DNA from 2 places in the Streptomyces sp. NPDC034037 genome. Region 2 is predicted to be linked to the other one. Evidence: riboswitches for the same ligand, from Rfam matches in the RefSeq annotation. Region 2 holds a riboswitch; the other holds the start of a gene.
What was found. Region 2 has a riboswitch for S-adenosylmethionine ahead of thrC (threonine synthase). Riboswitches for the same ligand answer to the same signal wherever they lie in the genome.

Region 1: linked by a shared signal. The riboswitch ahead of ACZ516_RS01830 (aminotransferase class V-fold PLP-dependent enzyme) and the one ahead of thrC (threonine synthase) in region 2 are both predicted to bind S-adenosylmethionine.

Annotation. Positions count from the first base shown of each region.
Region 1 covers NZ_JBVISC010000001.1:390,437-393,837, forward strand. The annotation lists gene ACZ516_RS01820 (rhomboid family intramembrane serine protease) at 1-247, shown strand, start outside; gene ACZ516_RS01825 (Lrp/AsnC family transcriptional regulator) at 244-525, shown strand; gene ACZ516_RS01830 (aminotransferase class V-fold PLP-dependent enzyme) at 543-1,922, opposite strand; SAM riboswitch class IV at 2,113-2,230, opposite strand; gene trpD (anthranilate phosphoribosyltransferase) at 2,318-3,382, opposite strand.
Region 2 covers NZ_JBVISC010000004.1:149,082-152,482, forward strand. The annotation lists gene ACZ516_RS15920 (alpha,alpha-trehalose-phosphate synthase (UDP-forming)) at 1-328, opposite strand, end outside; gene ACZ516_RS15925 (glucosyl-3-phosphoglycerate synthase) at 382-1,326, opposite strand; SAM riboswitch class I at 1,557-1,685, shown strand; gene thrC (threonine synthase) at 1,679-3,031, shown strand; gene ACZ516_RS15935 (ubiquitin-like small modifier protein 1) at 3,103-3,378, shown strand.

The DNA of each region.
Region 1 (3,401 bases), on a different contig from region 2:
CGTCACCAGCCTCTTCCCGTTCCTGTTCTTCCTGCCCCTGCGCTTTCCCGCCTGGCTCGTGCTGCCGTTCTGGGTGACGCTCCAGTGGCTGGCGGCGGGGCAGGCCGGCAAGGGCACCGGAGTGGCCTATCTGGCCCACCTCGTCGGCTTCTCCCTGGGCTTTCTCTACGCCTGGGGGTGGTCCGCGCGGAAGGCTAAGGTGACAGGCACAGCAGTACCGGCCACCGAGGGAGACAGCCAGCCGTGATCACCGCGATCGTGCTCATCAAGACCAGCGTGGACCGGATTCCGGAGATCGCCGAGTCGATCGCCGCGCTCGACTCGGTCAGCGAGGTCTTCTCCGTGACCGGCACCTACGACCTGATCGCGATGGTGCGGGTGCCGCGCCACGACGACCTCGCGGACGTCATCCCCGGGCGGATCAGCAAGATCCCCGGCGTGGAGGCGACGGACACCCACGTGGCGTTCCGCACGTACTCGCAGCACGACCTGGAAGCGGCGTTCGCGATCGGCCTCGACTCCTAGCCCCCCCGTGGGGCCTCTCAGGCGGCGCCGGTGTCCGGCACGCAGCGGCCGTCCTGCGTGCGGTAGCTCCAGCGCGCGCCGTCGGCCACCAGCTCCTTGACGGCGCCCACGAACCGCTCGACGTGCTCGTCCGGGGTGCCCGCGCCGAAGCTCACGCGGATCGCGTTCAGGGACTTCTCCCCCGGCGCGGCCTCGGGGGCGCCGCACTCGCCGGGCTCCTCGCTCTCGGCGCCGAGCAGGGTGCGCAGCAGCGGGTGGGCGCAGAACAGGCCGTCTCGTACGCCGATGCCGTACTCGGCGGAGAGCGCGGCGGCGAAGTGCGAGCTGTTCCAGCCGTCCACCACGAAGGAGATGACGCCCACGCGCGGCGCGTCGTCACCGAAGAGCGAGAGGATCCGCACGGCGGGCACCTCGGCGAGCCCCTCGCGCACCTTCCCGATCAAGTGCTGCTCCCGGGCGACCAGCTCCTCGAAGCCGGCCTCGGTGAGCGCCTTGCAGGCGGAGGCGATGGAGTAGACGCCGATCACGTTCGGCGAGCCGGCCTCGTGGCGGGCGGCGCTCTCGTGCCACTCGACGTCCACGCCGCCGCCCGCTTCCTTGGGGCGCCGCGCCACCTTGCGCGAGGCGCCGCCGCCCGCGAGGTAGGGCTCGGCCGCCCGCAGCCAGTCGGAGCGTCCCGCGAGCACGCCCGAGCCGAACGGCGCGTACAGCTTGTGCCCGGAGAAGGCGACCCAGTCGACGTCCAACTCCCGTACGGAGACCGGGTGGTGGGGGGCGAGCTGCGCGGCGTCCAGGACGATGCGGGCGCCGTGGGCGTGCGCGGCGGCGGCCAGCTCCCGCACCGGCCACAGCTCGCCGGTGACGTTCGAGGCGCCGGTCACGCACACCAGGGCGGGCCCGTACGGTTCGCGGTCGGCCAGGGCCCGCTCCAGGGTCCGCACGGCCTCGGCGTGGGTGCGCGGCGCGTCGAGGTAGGTGACGCGGGCGTCCCGCCAGGGCAGCAGCGAGGCGTGGTGCTCGGTCTCGAAGACGAAGACCTCGCAGCCGGCGGGCAGCGCGGCGGCGAGCAGGTTCAGCGAGTCGGTGGTGGACCGGGTGAAGACGACCTGGTCGTCCGGGCGGCAGTCGAGGAACTCCGCGACGGCCGTACGGGAGTTCTCGAAGAGGTCGGTGGACAGCTGCGAGAGGTATCCGGCGCCGCGGTGCACGCTGCCGTAGTACGGCGCGTACGCGGCCACGTCGTCCCACACCCGCTGGAGCGCCGGCGCGCTCGCCGCGTAGTCGAGGGCGGCGTACGTCACCTCGCCGCCGGTGACGAGCGGCACGGTGACGTCCCGGCCGAGGACGGCCAGCGGGGCGCAGACGGACGAGTCGGCGGCAACGGCGGAAACAGACATGGCGAACTCCCGTAAGAGACAAGTGAGTTCACTGCGTCGACGCGCGTACGGCAGAGGTACGGCGGTGCAGTGACGAAAAGAAGAAGGTGTGCGGAAAAGGGGCGACGAGGCCCTAACACATTCGCTTGCTCACGAGACTGCTCCCTTGAGGACCAGGACCCCAGGGCTGTGACATCCACCGATGTCCAGGGGTCCGCGCTTGCCATACGCCTTGCTGCGTACGACCTGGTCTTCACCCGGGGCACCCCGCCACGGACGGAGGGTTGCCGGACAGCGGGCCGGGGCCGTAGTCGCTGTCACTCATGACCTGTGCAGCATCTTGCCACACGATCTTCGGCGCGCAAGGCGCGGTCCAGAATCCGGACCGCGCCTTGCGTCACACGGGTGAGGGGGGGTCAGCGGTTGCTGGCCGCCACCCAGCGCTCCAGGGCCTTCTTGGCGGCCCCGGAGTCGATCGACTCGGCCGCCCGGTCCATGCCCGTGCGGATCTGCTCCGTGAGGGTCCCCGGCTCCTGCGCGAGGGCCACCAGGGCCGCCGCCGAGTTCAACAGGACCGCGTCGCGCACCGGCCCCTTCTCGCCGTCGAGCAGCCGCAGCGCCACCTCGGCGTTGTACGCGGCGTCGGCGCCGCGCAGCGCCTCGACAGGCACCAGGTCGATCCCCACGTCGCGCGGGTCGAAGGCCTCCTCGCGCACGGCGCCGTCGCGCACCGTCCAGACCCGGGAGGTCGCCGTCGTCGTCAGCTCGTCCAGCCCGTCGTCGCCGCGGAAGACCAGCGAGGAGTTGCCGCGCTCGGCGAAGACACCGGCGACGACCGGGGCCATCCGCGCGTCGGCGACCCCGACGGCCTGGGCGCGCACCCGGGCCGGATTGGTGAGCGGGCCCAGGAGGTTGAAGACGGTCCGGATGCCCAGCTGGCCGCGCGCGGCGCCGGCGTGTCGCAGCGCCGGGTGGAACTTCACCGCGAAGCAGAAGGTGATGCCCGCCTCCTCGGCGACCTCCACGACCCGCTCGGGGGTCAGCTGGAGGTTGACGCCGAGCCTCTCCAGCACGTCGGAGGCGCCGCTGGCCGAGGACGCGGCGCGGTTGCCGTGCTTGACGACCTTCGCGCCGGTGCCGGCCACGACGATGGCGGACATGGTGGAGATGTTGACGGTCTTGGCGCCGTCACCGCCGGTGCCGACGATGTCGACGGTCCGCCCCGGCACCTCGATCACGTTGGCGTGGTCGTACATGGTGCGGACCAGGCCGGAGATCTCCTGCACGGTCTCGCCCTTGGCCCGCAGCGCCACGACGAAGCCCGCGATCTGGGCGTCGGTGGCCTCGCCGCGCATGATGCGGTCCATGGCCCAGGCCGTGTCGTCGGCGCTCTGGTCGCGCCCGTCGAGCAGGCCGTTCAGCACGTCGGGCCAGGAACGGCCCGCCGCGGTCGTGCCTCCTGCGGGGGTCACAGCGCTCATGGCCGCTCCTGGTGTTCGT
Region 2 (3,401 bases):
GCACGAACCACAGGACCGAGTTGGCGATGCCGTTGTACGCCGCCGTGTGCACGCCCTCGCGGGAGCCCGCGTCGATGTCGAGCATCCGGACGCCCGGCTCGGCGACGCCGCGCCGCACCGCCTCCCGGTCGCCCTCGCCGAGCGCCGCGCACACCCACAGGGCGGCGGGATCCTCGGGGGAGTCGCCGATGGCGCTCAGTCCGGAGACCAGGCCGCCGCCGCCGCGCCTGGCGGTCAGCTCCCCGTCCTCTCCGACGGTGTACGAGACGGGGCCGCGGTTGGACGCGACGAGTACCTGCGCTGCTGCTGTTCGGGGCTCGGGGACCATGTGGCCAAACGTAGCCCGTCCCGGGCCCGGGCAAACGTGCGAGCGCCCGACGGTCACGCCACGCGGCGGTGCGCGTACTCCGCGATGCCGGCCATCGGCGGCCGCTCCTGGGTGTCCACCGCGTAAGTCCGCGGCTCGAAGCCCCGCTCCCCCCGCTCGAACTGCGTCAGCTCGGGGCGCACGAGGTGGCCGCGCGCGAGCCGCACCTGCGCCGTGCGGTAGATGGCCGCCGCCATCCGGCCGAGGGCCTGCCCGTCCTGGTGGCGGTGCTTGCGCACGCCGACGTCCACCTGCGCGAGCGCGTCCAGGCCCACCGTGTGCAGGGCGTCGACGAGCAGGCCCAGCTCCACTCCGTACCCGACGGGGAACGGCAGCCGCTCCAGGAGCGACCTGCGGGCCGCGTACTCGCCGCCGAGCGGCTGCACGAAGCCGGCGAGCCGTGGCCAGTGCATGTTCAGCAGCGGCCGCGCCATCAGCTCGGTGACCCGGCCGCCCTGGCCCGCGGCCTCCCCCAGGGGGCGGTCGTACATCGCCTTGACGAAGGCCACGTCGGGGTCGGTGAGCAGCGGGCCCACGATCCCCGAGACGAAGTCGGCGGAGAACTCCCGCAGATCGGCGTCGACGAACGCGACGACGTCCCCGCCGGTCACGAGCAGCGAGCGCCACAGCACCTCGCCCTTGCCGGGCAGCGGCGCGAGGCGCGGCAGTATCTCGTCGCGGTGGACGACTTTCGCGCCCGCCTCCCGCGCCACCTGCGCCGTGCGGTCCGTCGACCCGGAGTCGATCACCACCAGCTCGTCGACCAGCGGTGTCCGCTCGATCAGCTCGCGGCGGATCTCGGAGACGATCGCGCCGACCGTCTCCTGCTCGTCCAGCGCGGGCAGGACGACGCTCACCGAGGTGCCGGACGCGCGCTTGGCGGCGGCCAGCCGTTCCAGCGGGCGGTCGGCCACCGACCAGGAACGCCCGCTCAGCCAGCGCTCGACCTCTTCCAGCACGGTCAGGGTCCTCTCCAGTCATCCGTCATACGGCCAGTCATCCGTCATACGGCCAGTCATCCGTCATACGGCCCGTCGTCCGTCATACAGGCCGTCATGTGATCCATCTCGCGGTTCGGACGACTATCTCAAGGGTCCGGGCCGTCGGTTACAGTCTTGAACAACGCCGGTCGCCGCCGCATGTCGGGGTCGCCGCGTGAGATCGACAACTGAAACCCACAATCGAATACCGCTCATCCAGAGGGGCAGAGGGATACGGCCCGTTGAAGCCCCGGCAACCCTCCCGCCGACCGCGAGGTCACGGTGGGGAAGGTGCCAATTCCGTCTCGCGGCGAGATGCGTCGCGAGGAAGATGAGGAGAAAGGGCCTCGCCTCCATGGCTGTGCAGACCGTCGCCACCGAAAACACCGCGACCTCCACCACCTCCGGGACTTCCGACCCCGCCGCGACCGTTGATCTCGGTCCCGCCTCGGGCCTCTCCTGCCGGGAATGCGGCACCACCTTCCCGCTCGGCCCGATCTTCGCCTGCGTCGAGTGTTTCGGCCCCCTCGAAGTGGCCTACGACCTTCCCCTCGGCGACCCCGAGGCGCTGCGCGCGCGGATCGAGGCGGGCCCCGCCAACATCTGGCGCTACGCCCCGCTGCTCCCCGTGCCCGCCGACGTCGCCGACAAGCCGAACCTCAACCCCGGCTGGACCAAGCTCGTCAAGGCCGACAACCTCGCGCGTGAACTGGGTCTCCAACAGGGCAAGTTGTTCGTCAAGGACGACTCGGGGAACCCCACGCACTCGTTCAAGGACCGGGTCGTCGCGCAGGCGCTCGAAGCGGCGCGCGCCTTCGGCTTCACCACCTTGTCCTGCTCCTCCACCGGCAACCTCGCGGGCGCCGTCGGCGCCGCCGCCGCCCGGGCCGGCTTCCGCTCCTGCGTGTTCATCCCGCACGACCTGGAGCAGGGCAAGGTCGTCATGGCCGCGGTCTACGGCGGCGAGCTGGTCGGCATCGAGGGCAACTACGACGACGTGAACCGCTTCTGCTCCGAGCTGATCGGCGATCCGCTGGGCGAGGGCTGGGGCTTCGTCAACGTCAACCTGCGGCCGTACTACGGCGAGGGCTCCAAGACCCTCGCGTACGAGATCTGCGAGCAGCTCGGCTGGGAGCTGCCGGACCAGCTGGTCATCCCGATCGCCTCCGGCTCCCAGCTCACGAAGATCGACAAGGGTCTGAAGGAGCTGATCGCGCTCGGTCTCGTCGCCGACAAGCCCTACAAGATCTTCGGTGCCCAGGCCGAGGGCTGCTCGCCGGTGTCGGCCGCGTTCAAGGCCGGTCACGACGTCGTGCGCCCCCAGAAGCCGAACACCATCGCCAAGTCCCTCGCCATCGGCAACCCCGCCGACGGGCCGTACGTGCTCGACATCGCGCGGCGCACGGGCGGCGCCGTGGAGGACGTGAACGACGAGCAGGTCGTCGACGCGATCAAGCTGCTCGCGCGGACCGAGGGCATCTTCGCGGAGACCGCCGGCGGTGTGACGGTGGGCGTCACGAAGAAGCTGGTCGAGGCGGGGCTCATCGACCCCTCCCTGACCACGGTGGTGCTCAACACCGGGGACGGCCTGAAGACGCTGGACGCCGTCGCCGAGACCTCGCAGGCCACCGCGACGATCAAGCCGAGCCTTGAGGCGTTCCGTTCCGCGGGCCTGGCCGGTTAACCGCGTAGGGCCCGAGTTTTCCCCTTTTGCGCCCCTGACGGGCGCCCCTTTGAGCTACCGAGGTGAACCCCATGAGCGTGAACGTCCGCATTCCCACCATCCTTCGCACCTACACCGGCGGCAAGGCCGAGGTGGCCGCCGAGGGGGCGACCCTGGGTGAGGTCATCGCCGACCTGGAGAAGAACCACACCGGCATCGCCGCCCGCGTCCTGGACGACCAGGGCAAGCTGCGCCGCTTCGTCAACGTGTACGTGAACGACGACGACGTCCGCTTCGAGCAGGGCCTGGAGACGGCCACCCCGGACGGCGCCGGCGTGTCGATCATTCCGGCCGTCGCCGGCGGATGATTCGATTTCGCAAGTTCCCTGCA